4 regions of the Mesobacillus sp. MER 48 genome follow, and region 1 is predicted to be linked to each of the others. Evidence: predicted binding sites of a transcription regulator. Region 1 holds the regulator's gene; each other region holds the start of a gene.

Evidence for each region. Region 1 encodes Rex, which represses fermentation and respiration genes when NADH is low (regulators of the CRP and FNR family bind a similar motif). Its sites were predicted from a motif close to TTGTGAAATATTTCACAA; they were not measured.
Region 2: a site for Rex is predicted at 1,690-1,707, ahead of M3593_RS09125 (TorD/DmsD family molecular chaperone). Genes of this name have one in related genera too.
Region 3: a site for Rex is predicted at 1,698-1,715, ahead of hcp (hydroxylamine reductase). Genes of this name have one in related genera too.
Region 4: a site for Rex is predicted at 1,324-1,341, ahead of M3593_RS04480 (L-lactate dehydrogenase). Genes of this name have one in related genera too.

What each region holds. Positions count from the first base shown of each region.
Region 1 covers NZ_JAMAUR010000012.1:55,867-59,009, forward strand. Annotated here, with positions in the region: gene M3593_RS22390 (GNAT family N-acetyltransferase) at 1-139, opposite strand, end outside; gene M3593_RS22395 (CPBP family intramembrane glutamic endopeptidase) at 380-1,111, shown strand; gene M3593_RS22400 (YdiK family protein) at 1,115-1,315, shown strand; gene M3593_RS22405 (redox-sensing transcriptional repressor Rex) at 1,340-1,996, opposite strand; gene moaC (cyclic pyranopterin monophosphate synthase MoaC) at 2,022-2,516, opposite strand; gene M3593_RS22415 (ABC-F family ATP-binding cassette domain-containing protein) at 2,697-3,143, shown strand, end outside.
Region 2 covers NZ_JAMAUR010000002.1:585,135-588,277, forward strand. Annotated here, with positions in the region: gene M3593_RS09115 (outer spore coat protein CotE) at 1-466, shown strand, start outside; gene M3593_RS09120 (4Fe-4S dicluster domain-containing protein) at 576-1,487, opposite strand; gene M3593_RS09125 (TorD/DmsD family molecular chaperone) at 1,797-2,414, shown strand; gene M3593_RS09130 (molybdopterin-containing oxidoreductase family protein) at 2,567-3,143, shown strand, end outside.
Region 3 covers NZ_JAMAUR010000001.1:635,302-638,444, forward strand. Annotated here, with positions in the region: gene M3593_RS03210 (Crp/Fnr family transcriptional regulator) at 1-279, shown strand, start outside; gene hcp (hydroxylamine reductase) at 334-1,635, opposite strand; gene M3593_RS03220 (Hsp20/alpha crystallin family protein) at 1,860-2,330, shown strand; gene M3593_RS03225 (YppG family protein) at 2,373-2,918, opposite strand; gene M3593_RS03230 (YppF family protein) at 3,110-3,143, shown strand, end outside.
Region 4 covers NZ_JAMAUR010000001.1:868,314-871,456, forward strand. Annotated here, with positions in the region: gene M3593_RS04475 (hypothetical protein) at 1-180, opposite strand, end outside; gene M3593_RS04480 (L-lactate dehydrogenase) at 336-1,286, opposite strand; gene M3593_RS04485 (DUF92 domain-containing protein) at 1,450-2,238, opposite strand; gene M3593_RS04490 (5-formyltetrahydrofolate cyclo-ligase) at 2,228-2,797, opposite strand; gene rpmG (50S ribosomal protein L33) at 3,045-3,143, opposite strand, start outside.

The DNA of each region.
Region 1 (3,143 bases):
ATCTCTCAGTTTCTGCCGAGGATAAAACACGAGGAAAATAATTCATCACATCCGGGTCTGCATTCATTTTGCAAAAGTGCTCTAAATCTGCGCTTAACCAGTCGCGCAAAATCAGTCGGGATGTTTCCAAATAAATCATTTGGACCTCCAATCATTTTTAATTCACCTTAACAAGTATCTGGTAGTCAGGGAATACTAAGTTCGAACAACCAACTTTTTCATCCTGACCCTACAATTTGAACTTTCAAATCATTTACTAGTAGAATATAGAGAGTGTATAGATAAGCAAAGCTATCCCCGTATTTTATTTTACAGGCCAGCATATTATTACGTAAAATTTCAGAACATACATTTCTGCATTATTAAGGAGTTTTTTCGATTGAAAAAAGAATACTGGTACGTCATTATTGCCTATATTGTTATGCAGCTTTCAAGCCTGGTCGGTGTCCCAATCATTGCTTTCATCGGTGCTGCGATGGGAAAAAGCCTTGATGAAATGCAAACCCTTGCGATTCCATACTGGCTTGTGATCAGCTTTTCACTGACTCTTCTGATCATCCTGCTGATTTTAAGGAAGGAAAGAACCATAAATGCTGATTTGCGTGAAGTATCTTCGCCGGCAAGTTCGGCTGCCTGGGCTTTCGCCGGGGTATTCCTGGCCTTGTTCGCGCAGTCGATTGCAGGCAGCATCGAAAGCATGCTTGGAATTGAGATGGGCTCGGAGAATACTCAGGAAATCATCAAACTGATTGAAAGGTTTCCGGTTGTGATTCTCGTCAGCTCGATCATCGGTCCGATTTTGGAGGAAATCGTCTTCAGGAAGATTATTTTTGGCAGTCTGCACAGGAAAATGAACTTTTTCTTAGCAGCCTTGATCAGTTCCGTCATATTCGCACTGGCCCATATGGAGCCGGAGCATGTGATCCTATACTCTGCGATGGGCTTTACGTTTGCCTTCCTTTATGTAAAAACAAAGCGGATCATCGTGCCGATCATCGCCCATGTTACAATGAATACAATGGTTGTACTGCTTCAATCCGTATTCAGGGAAGACATTGAGAGAATGATAAAAGAAGCAGAGAAAATACAAAGCTTTATTGGGGGATTTTAAGTCATGAAGCAATCGCCTATGTTTTCAGGCATTGTCTACATCTTGTTAGGCAGCTTATTCACCTATTTCGCCATCCAAAATGTCAACGATACAGGCTGGGGATTTTTCAGTTATTTGCTCGTCCTGCTCGCAACGTTCGATTTCGGTTCCGGCATCAGAATGATCCTGTTCCATTTCAAACTGAAACAAATGGATAAAAAATAGCTCCTTCATCGAAGGAGCCATTTTTTATTCTTCAGAATCACTGTCTGTCGGATAATGCTTCAAGAAATAAATCAATGATTGCAATTCTACTGCCAGATCAATATGATGGATCCTGATTGAAGACGGTACATTCAGCCTCGCGGGCGTAAAATTCAGGATCCCCTTCACATTCGCCTGTACCAGTCTGTCCGTAATCGGCTGTGCTACCGCTGACGGCACGGTCAGGATCGCCACCTGGATGCCTTCCTCGACAACAACTTTATCGAGGTCATCCATGTGATAGACAGGTACATCGCCAATCTGCGTCCCAACCTTATCCAGGTCGACATCGAAGGCAATTTGAATTTTTGTATTATTGTTTTTGGAAAAATTATAATTCAAAAACGCCGTTCCTAAATTACCAACACCGATCAGCGCAACCTTCGTGAGTTCATCCTGGTCGAGCGTCTTTCGGAAAAAAGTCAGCAGGTAATTCACATTGTAGCCGTAACCCTTTTTACCCAAAGCCCCGAAATAGGAAAAGTCCCTTCTGATCGTAGCCGAATCCACTTTTACCGCTTCACTCAGTTCCGCGGACGATACCCTCTGCTTGCCTGAAGAATGCAAGTTCAATAAAAATCGGTAATACAGCGGCAAGCGTTTTGCAGTTGCCTGCGGAATCTTCATAGCATCATTCGTCATTCTCCATCCTCCACCTGTTCGTATTCTATTTTAACTTCTCATCTCTCTTAAAATCGCCGTTTTTCCCGCCAGTTTTCTCCACAAGATAGGTTTTGCCGATCACCATGCCTTTGTCAACGGCCTTGCACATATCATAAACAGTCAGCGCGCATGCTGATGCTGCTGTTAACGCTTCCATTTCTACCCCTGTATTCCCTTTTGTTTTAACTGCTGCAGCGATATTTAAAATATAATCATTTCCATTTTGCTCCCATTCAAACGAAAGGTCAATTCCTGTTAATGGAATCGGATGGCACATCGGAATGATTTCGGACGTCTTCTTGGCTGCCATGATGCCAGCAACCTGCGCGACTGCCAGGACATCACCTTTTTTCATCTTATTTTCAGTAATCCTTACATATATATCTTCATTAACGGTAATGCTTGAATGGGCGACTGCCGTACGGACCGTCTCAGGTTTTTCACTGACATCGACCATCTTCGCTCTTCCCTCTTCATTAAAATGCGTAAATTCTGCCATCTTCAAGCTCCTTTCAACCAAATAATACACTATTTTCACAAACTTGTGTGTGAACTTTGTTTCTATCTTCACATATAGAAGATGAAATTTTTCTGCCTTACCGCCTGTAGCAGGCCGCACATATTGCCGAGCCAATAGGATTGGGTTACACTATCCCTAAGGCATTAGAGGTGAAAAATAATGATTCTATTACAAGTCAATCAGCTATCAAAATATTTTGCGGCTGATCTTATTTTATCGAATATCAAGTTTGAAATACAGACCAATGATCGTGTTGCTCTTGTCGGCCGGAACGGGGCTGGGAAATCAACCCTCCTGAAAATCATTGCCGGCTATGAATCCCATGACGGCGGCGAGATCATCCGCCCGAAAGGAACATCAATCGGCTATCTTGCCCAGAATACCGGGCTGGAATCCGAGAAAAGTATTTGGGATGAAATGCTGGCCGTTTTTGATCATCTGCACAGCATGGAAAAAGACCTGCGCCGGCTTGAGGAAAAAATGTCTGATCCTAACATTCTGTCGAACGAGTCCGAGTATGAAAGAGTATTGAAGGATTATGACGTTTTGCAGGTCCAGTTCAAAGAAAAAGGCGGCTATCAGTACGAAGCTGACATCCGCTCGGTC
Region 2 (3,143 bases), on a different contig from region 1:
CAACCCAGCGCATCATCCAAGCAGCATTCTTGGCGCTTGGGTCATAAACCATAAGTACAAGGCAAAGAAAGTAGGGAAAGTGGTTGAGGTAAACGGGTCCTACGAAGCCAACATCTGGTACTCCTTTGATGATAATACAAAAACAGAAGTAGTCACGGAGAAAGTAACTTACTGCGATGTCATCAAGCTTAAGTACCGTGATCCAGATTGCATGGATGACCATGATGTGCTCGTTGAAGTCCTTCAGCAGCCTAACTGCATCGAAGCGGTCATTTCGCCAAATGGCAACAAAATCATCGTTCACGTCGAAAGGGAATTCCTGGTCGAAGTCATCGGTGAAACCAAGGTTTGTGTCGTCACTCACCCAGGCGGATGTGACTGTGACGAGGACGAGTGGGGTCACGGAGTCGATGACGATGAATTTGAAGACTTGAACCCAGACTTCCTGCTTGGTGAGGAAGAATAACATCGAACTAGGAAGCTTCTACTTCCTAGTTTTTTTTTACGCAATAAACAGGCAGCAGCTACCCTGTAAGGTAACCCGGGGTCGCTGCTGCCTGTTTTCGTTCATGTATTTATAAGAAGAAATTCGGTTTTTCAACAGAGCTGCAAATTGGACATAATTCTGCTGCTCTCCAGGAATGGAAGGGAGTATGGCATTTTTGGCAGTTAGTTTTGATGACCGGGAATCTCTCTTCATCACTTTTATGGACTTTAGGGAAGATTTGCACTGATTTTTCTCTGCATATGTCACTGCAAAGACGGCAGCCGCTGCAGTTATGATCCGTAAGTTTCAATGAATCATCAACAAGGCGGAATACATCAGAGGGACAAATCGCAAAACATGCCTCGCATAATGTACAATCCTCTTGATTCAACTTTACCTCATAAAATGACCAACCTTTAAAAAGGTTCGAGGTTTTGAAGCTGCTTTCATTGAACCGCCATTTGATTGGAGTCATAGAAGAAAGAACGGTCTTTTTGCTGTCTGAAGTAAGCTTGGCAAAAAAGGCACGTCTTGATATCAGGAGCTGATCTCCTATATCTAATTCAACTTTATTTACGAGGGATAGTGGCTCAAATTCCATTTTCGCGAGCAGTTCATTTGTCCGCTTGACTTTCTCCTTTAGCTCCTCGCACATCAATGGATCATGGACGCGTCGTATTCCTTTCTTATGATAATAAAGAAGTTCAGTGACAGTAGGTAAAGCAGAACCATCCTCCAATAAAATATGATTTTGGATGATTCTCCTTGGTGGTGACTGTCCTTTAATCGCCTGTACCGGGCAAATCGTGATACAGACACCACAAGTCGTGCATGATTGTTTGCTAATATTTATTTCGCCATTTTCCACACGTATGGCTTCTGTGGGGCATTCGTCTATGCAGGCTGTACAGGAACTCATGTGACTGATTTTTCTTGTACAGGAGGAGGAAATCTCCAATTCATAACTCAAGCTTTCAATCCAATTGCCAATCAGCGACATTGAAGGTCACCTCAACATTCATTTTTACTACACTACCATTCTACGATTAAAGTCTTTTAAAAAAGTCGTGTTCGCCAGAAATTCATATAGATGTTAAGGAATGTTCACAAAACCTCTAGCACAAATATAGAAAAAAAGCAGGTTAGAGCGGACTTAGCACAGTGTATGGCGGGAAGGTCAATGAAAATCTTCCAGTCTTATTAGGTGAAATCCTTCACATACTAAAAGGCTATTCTCCACAGAATGTTTGTTGTTTCACAAACTTGCTTGAAATATAGTGAAGATGTAATCGAAAGGTGGTGTAACCAGATGATTGAGTCAATCGAAAAGAGAGCCGGAACTGCGGTGGTTTTTAACATTATTGCAGACTTATATAAGCCGCCTGTTTTGGAGACCTGGAAAGAGATGGAGCAAAACCATTTACTGAAAAGGCTAGAGTTACTGGCCAGGGATTTATATGGTTTTGAATCTTCATTAGACGGGATCTTGCCTGATGACTTTGAACAATTATGCAAAATACATAAAAAGGCGATCGGGTCAGCAGAAGAGAAAGCCGTCCTTCCGATAGAGTCGCTATATAAACCGTGGACCCAGGATGAAACTTGTACTCTTCCATTTGCTCGGGAAAAAGGCTACCTGCAAGGTGATCCGGCCCTGCACATTACCTTCCTCTTAAATGAACTGAAAATGGAAATTCCAATGCAGTACAAAGGCATTCCCGATCATATATCCATTCTGCTTGAGCTGGCAGCATACTTCATCGAACATGCTCCTGAAAAATTCAGCAGAGAGTTCATTGAGGATCACCTGGACTGGCTGAGTGAATTTGAAATAAAACTTAAAGAAAAATCGATCCATTCTTTCTATGAAGGGATTACTCGTTTTTTAATAAAAGTTATTGAAGCGCAGCAGAAAATGGATAATTAAAAAGGTCTGCAACATAAGGTGGTGATGCTTTCGGTGCGAGCAATGAGACGATTGCAAAGAGGGAAGGCTGGGTTTGATCTGTTCAAGGTTTGTGAAGCAGCCTGCCTGACTGAAGGCGGAAAAGGGTCAAGAGAAAAAGGAGGGCTAGTATAATGCTAGAAACAAAACTATCAAGGCGGCGATTCATAAAAGCTTCTGCCGCGACAGCTGCCCTGGCATCTGCGGGGACTGTTGGCTTTAATGAATGGTCTAAAGAATATGTAAAAGCTAGTGCTAACGCGGAAATTAAAGAAATTCCCAGTACATGCAATGCATGCTCCAGCAAATGCGGAATGGTTGGCCACATCAAGAATGGGCGTTTATGGAAGCTTACCGGGCATCCAGACCATCCATATTCCAAAGGAAAGCTTTGCGCCAGAGGACATGGGTATGCGACGGTTGTTTATTCTCAAGACAGGCTGACCCAGCCGCTGAAACGGGATGGAAAGAATAACTTCGAGCCCATTACCTGGGAGCAGGCTTATAAAGAAATTGCTGAAAAATTAAATAAGATCATCAAAGAGCATGGTCCCGAGGCGGTGGCGCTCACAGAAGACCCAAGAGCTACAGGAAAGTTCTATTCTCCACGATTTATTAATGCGCTGGGCTCGGCCAATTATTATACACATCATGTCGTTTGTTCAAATTCAAGAGATGCGGGTTTTCTTCATACAGTCGGAGTGACTGCTA
Region 3 (3,143 bases), on a different contig from region 1:
CTCCAGGAAAGACTTGAAGCCCAAATCCTTAATAACACCTACGAACAAATCATTAAGCTTTTGATCAGGATGGGTGAGCTTCACGGAGACAAGCAGGAAAATGGCACTGTTTTGTTAAAGACGGATTTCACGAACAAGGACCTGGCCAATATGATTGGCACCACCAGGGAAACGGTCAGCAGGACGCTGACCAAAATGAAAAAAGACAATCTAATTTCCACTGATTCAGCCGGGAATATGATCTTGGATCCTGATGTATTGCTGGACGAGCTAGTCTAATAAGTTCACCTGCATGAAAACGCCCGAGGCAGTTAGCCCCGGGCGTTAAATCTGTTATTCTGTCTTGCTTAGACCCATCATTGTTTCCAAGTCTTCCTGGGCAGATGTGATCAGCTTCAGGTTGAATGTTTCCTGCAGGACCTCCATCACGCCATTGGAAATGAATTCAGGGGGCTTTGGCCCGATGCGGATGTCCTGGATTCCAAGGCTGAAAAGTCCAAGCAGGATTGCGACCGCTTTTTGCTCGAACCAGGAAAGGACAATACTCACCGGTAATTCGTTTACATCACATTCAAAAGCATCCGCAAGTGCCTTGGCAATTTTAACTGTAGATACGGAGTTATTGCACTGTCCAAGATCCAGATATCGAGGGATGTTCGTTCCAGGCACTACCCCATAATCGACATCATTGAAACGGAACTTGCCGCAAGAAGTTGTCAGGATGACCGCTTCTGGAGGAAGGGATGTTGCAAGCTCGCGGTAGTATTCTCCGCCTTTTCCCGGTGCATCACAACCGGCAATCACGAAGAAACGCTTGATTTTTCCTGATTTGACTGCTTCTATGACTTCAGGAGCCAGACCAATCACTGTTTCGTGATGGAAGCCAGTCACCAATGTTTCTTCCGATTCCATGTTAGCCTCTGGAAGCTCCAATGCTCTTTCGATCAGTATGGAGAAATCTTCATTTTCAATTTTCCTTACATTTTCAAGACCGGCAACTTCGTATGTAAACATACGATCTGCATAGGAACCCTTGATTGGCATCACGCAATTAGTCGTTGCCAGGATTGCCCCAGGGAATTTTTCAAACAGACGGCGCTGGTCGAACCAAGCCTTCCCGATATTACCCTTAAGATGAGGATATTTTTTCAAGGCTGGATAACCGTGAGCAGGGAGCATCTCAGAGTGCGTGTAAATATTGATACCTTTGCCTTCTGTTTGCTTCAGCAATTCTTCAAGCGCGAATAGATTGTGCCCCGTAACAACGATCGCTTTGCCTTCTATCTTGTTCTGGCTTACCTTTACAGGCTGAGGGATGCCAAGGCGGCTAGTGTGCGCCTCATCAAGCATTTCCATCACGCGTACAGCTGATTGGCCCACCTTCATCGCCATATCAATATGTTCCTGGACATTAAAGTTTGAATTAGTCAACGTCATATATAATGCTTCGTGGGTCGTTGCATCTACGAACGGATCCGTGAATCCAAGCTGATTCGCATGGGTTCTATAGGCTGCAATGCCTTTCAGTGCAAAAATGATCGTATCCTGAAGACTTGCGATTGTTTCATCTTTTCCGCATACACCAACAACTTTACATCCTCCTGTTGGCGTTTGTTCACATTGGTAACAAAACATATGTGTATTCCCCTTTTCTGCTTTATTTACTGTTTCAGCATACAGAGGTTGAAAAATCGGTTATGTGACCTAAATCACACTAAATGCATTTTTCACAAAGTGTTCAAAAAAGTACGGCGAACTGTTGAAAGTGCATTTATTTGAAAGATACCCTCTTCTTGAACAGGGACATTCCATGCTACATAGACTATTATAAGTATTTTTGCAGAGGAGGATGTGAGAAGATGGCAACCAACCATCCTGATCGCCCAAAAAAACATGAAACTCTCGAACAGTGGTTCAAATCAATGAACCAGTTGATGCAGGAGAAGCCTGTCAAAGGTTTCCTGCAAAGCATTGATGATTTTTTCAGGCAACCCTTAGCCCAGACATCCCTCGGTGTACGAGTAAATGAAACAGTGAGCGAATATGTTGTGACCGCAGAATTGCCAGGGATCAAAAAAGAGGATATCTCGATTGATGTCATCAACAACTCGCTGACGATCCTTGTAAATAAAACCGAAATGACTTCAGAAATCAACGATATCGCAAAAACAGAAATGCATATGGCCTCCTCCAGGCAGTTTAGCCGGACAATTCCATTTGCTCATCCTATAAATGATAAAAAGACACGTGCTTCCTATCGCAATGGATTGCTTGAAATTAAAATCGCTAAAAAACAGGGAAAGAAAATTGATATTTTTATTGATGAATAGTTGTTTAACGAAAACAAGCAGGCATAAGTGCCTGCTTGTTTTTTAGACTTTGAACATTCCGCCGAGTCCCTTGACAAGTGATGAAACCTGGGTCACTGCATTCATCATCTGGCCAGCTGTATCGACCATCTTATTGATATCCAGGTTTCCATCCTGGCTTTTAAACGAATTCATGATCGACTGCATGCCTGATGGCTGCTTTGGCATAAAAGCATTTTGGGGATATGGGTTATAATTCTGATAATCAGCCTGCGGGTTATAGTAACCATAAATAGGGTCATCTTCAGGTTCTAGCGGATTTTGAAAAAGCATTTTCGGGTAGTTATTTTTGCTCTCGGCAATTGGGTATGGCTGATTCCACTGAGGGTTCCCCTGGATATAAGGATTCACAGGGTAACCTTGCGGAGAATATTGGTTTTGCCAGTTCCCCGGCATGGCATTCCAATATGGTGTGTTATATGGTTGAGGGAGCGGTTGCTGCCGGTTCAAATTGTGATTGTTCCCATTATATAGGTAAGGGTCTTGACTGTATTGATTCACCCACCACTGGGGCTGGTAGGCATTCGTCTTATTTCTGCGGCCAAACATGGCGAACATCCTCCTCCAATAATTCATTACGATAGTATATGATCAAACCGCCCAATGGGTGAAAGTGTTGGAAAAGGCTTCCGGTTTTGTCTAAGAATGAAATATGTTGTCGGAAGTTTCAATTTTTGAAAAATAAATGACTCTTCCTTTTTCATGATAGTATGGACTCAAATGATGGAGGAGGATGAAAAATGAACGTTCACGAACTGAAGAATCTATTTGCCC
Region 4 (3,143 bases), on a different contig from region 1:
TCCTGAAAATAATGAACCCATCATCTTGCTTCTGATTCCGGGCAGTCCCATGATCGAACCCACTGCCACACGGCGCAGGAACCTGTTTCCCAGAAGCATATTCATGACCCGGTATCTATTACCGAATACAAGGTATCCCGCCAGGCCAAGCATAAAAATCGAAACCACTTTTCTTGCCATATATATCCCTCCCTTTTTATTTTAGGAATAAAAGCACATTTTTATCCTTTCATACCAAAAAAAGATGGGTTAGAAAATGTTCCATATATAATAGAAGAAAGCGGTTTCAATTTTTAAAAAAGTTACAAGGGCTGCTTTACGGACAGCCCATTTTTTTACGCCTTCAGGACAGGATCCATGACCTTTCTTAAAACCTCTACAGAATGGTCAAATTTTTGCTGTTCTTCTTTTTCCAGCGGCAATTCAACGATCTCCCTGATTCCATTACGATTGACGATCGCTGGTACACCAATGTAGATATCATCGTGTCCGTACTCGCCATCCAGATGGGCGGATACAGTCAGGATGGAGTTCTCATCCTGCAGGATGGCCTTTGTCAATCGAACAAGACCCATGGCGATTCCATAATAGGTTGCGCCTTTACGCTGGATGATGTGATAGGCGGCATCCCGTACATTCGTGAAGATTTCCTCCAGGTCATCATGCCTGTAATCTTCCTGATCTTTAATCATCTTGGCAATCGGCTTCCCGCCAATATCCGCATGGCTCCATACTGGCAGTTCGGTATCCCCATGTTCCCCTATGATATAAGCATGGACATTACGTGAATCCACCTTGAAGTAGTCCCCAAGCAAGAATCTGAATCTGGCTGTATCAAGGATGGTCCCTGAGCCAATGACTCGTTCCTTTGGAAGTCCCGAGTATTTCCAGACAGCATAGGTAAGGATATCAACCGGATTGGTCGCGACAAGAAAAATACCGTCAAAACCGCTGGCCATAATTTCATCTACTATGCTTTTAAAAATCCTCGTGTTTTTCTCCACAAGATCCAGTCTTGTTTCGCCAGGCTTTTGGTTTGCGCCTGCACAGAGTACCACCAGGTCTGCATCCTTGCAGTCAGAATAGGAACCGAACCATATTTTCGTCTGTGAAGGAGCGAACGCCATCCCGTGATTTAAGTCCATTGCGTCCCCTTCAGATTTTTCTTTATTCAGATCGACAAGAACTAATTCCTCTGTTACACCCTGGTTGACCATCGCAAATGCATAACTCGATCCAACGAAGCCGGTACCAACCAGAACAACACGGTTTACACGATTTTTCATATCGCATCTCCCCCTAAGATTATAATTGATGACTTAATTGTACTTTTTTTCACAATGATTATGTATTGCTGTTATACAGAGTAAACGTTATCATTATAAACACTTTGTTACAATTCAATCCAGTTTATTTATGGAAGAAAAATCAAAGCTTTTCAGCTGTGTGTTAGAGGATGCTATATAATAACATTCCCCCCAAGGCCGCTGTAAAACATGAGAGAAAATTGACTGCATCATTATTCATCATGACCAGCCCGGAAACATGACGGGTTGGTTCCGAGCAATGTTGTATTTTCTCTGTGAGCAAATTGCATTTGACGCATGTGAATCCCGCCTGGACATAAGCCCCGAGCAGGGTATCGATCATCGTTCCCGTCACACCCAACAGAAAAACCGCCACTGTCCACCCTGCGCCCATCGCAAACAGGTAATCAGCAGTCAGGGCAATCAACAAGGCACCTCCCGCAGCTGCAGCTGTTCCAACAGTTGAAATCGCACCTGAAGTTCCTCTTGGCACCCTTTTAAAAGATTTGATCGATAATGGCTGTACTTTGCTCAATACGCCTAATTCCGAAGCCCATGTATCACCATTAGCACTGGCAAGGGAGCTCGCCAGAACAATGAACCACACAGGATCGGGGGATATGAAATTAGCCAGACCAGCAAATGCTGCAGTTCCCCCATTCGCTGCTACCTGCGCCCAATCCCTTGCCGAGCCCTTTTCATGTAATTCACCCAATTGTTCCTTGCGCTGGCTTTTATATTTGGACAGCAGGCTGGAGGTGAGGAAGAAAACCCCCAATAACATCATTCCCTTAATTCCAAATCCCGCCCATATCAATATACCCGTCAAAAAAGCCGCGAAAGCCCCAGATGGTTTAAGAAGCTGAAAATAGGCAGACATGCCAGCAACTCCTGCGATAAACCCTATGATCAAAATCTGATCAATTCCCAATATGGATTACCCCTTCGCTGTGAATGATTTTCTGTACGGGTATGTCATGGCTTTCAACGGGGACTTCATCAACCAGTTGATCTTTAAAAGCCAGGGAGACTGTCATTCCCTGGAAGTCTGCCAGGAAACGGTCATAGTAACCTCCTCCAAAACCAAGTCTATAACCGTTATGCGAAAACGCAAGTCCAGGAACCACAACCAAATCGATTTCTCCCCGGCCCACTGAAACGGTCTCGGAGACAATTGGCTCCAACAGCCCATAAAAAACGGTTTCGAGCTGTGAGAATCGCTTCAGTTCCCTGAAATCAAGGCCCCTCGTTTTAGGTTCACATTTAGGGACAACGATTCTTTTGCCCTGCTCCCAGCCCTTCCTGATGAGCTGAAAAGTATCAACTTCAGGAGCCTTCGACACAGTGAGAGCTACTGTTGTCGCTGAAATCCACTCATCAGAACGAAACAGCTGCTGTGCGATTTGATAGGACTGATCTTCATATTCTGGCAGGTTAAGTTTTGACAGTTTTTCCTTTGTCGACTGTCTGAGATTTTTTTTGGTATCCATGCTTCTTTCCCCCAACCCTTTGCTATTTTGTTTGTACCTGACATCTATGTATTAACAATACCATTCACACCATGTGGGAAAAAGGGTTTTGGATAGGCTCATGTGCAAATTGACTGCCTTTTTAGATAGTTCAGTTCAGAAGTCTTTCGGTATTTGCCTTGAAACCCTAAAATGCGATGGTGCATGGAAGACCAACACTCTATGGAAATTTGGCAAACAAAAAAGCAGCTGGGAAAAATCCCGCTGCTTATTTTGTTTCGCGATGTACTGTCGCGCGCTTATCTCTAGAGCAGTATTTCTTAAGCTCAAGACGATCTGGGTTGTTACGCTTATTTTTTTTAGAAAT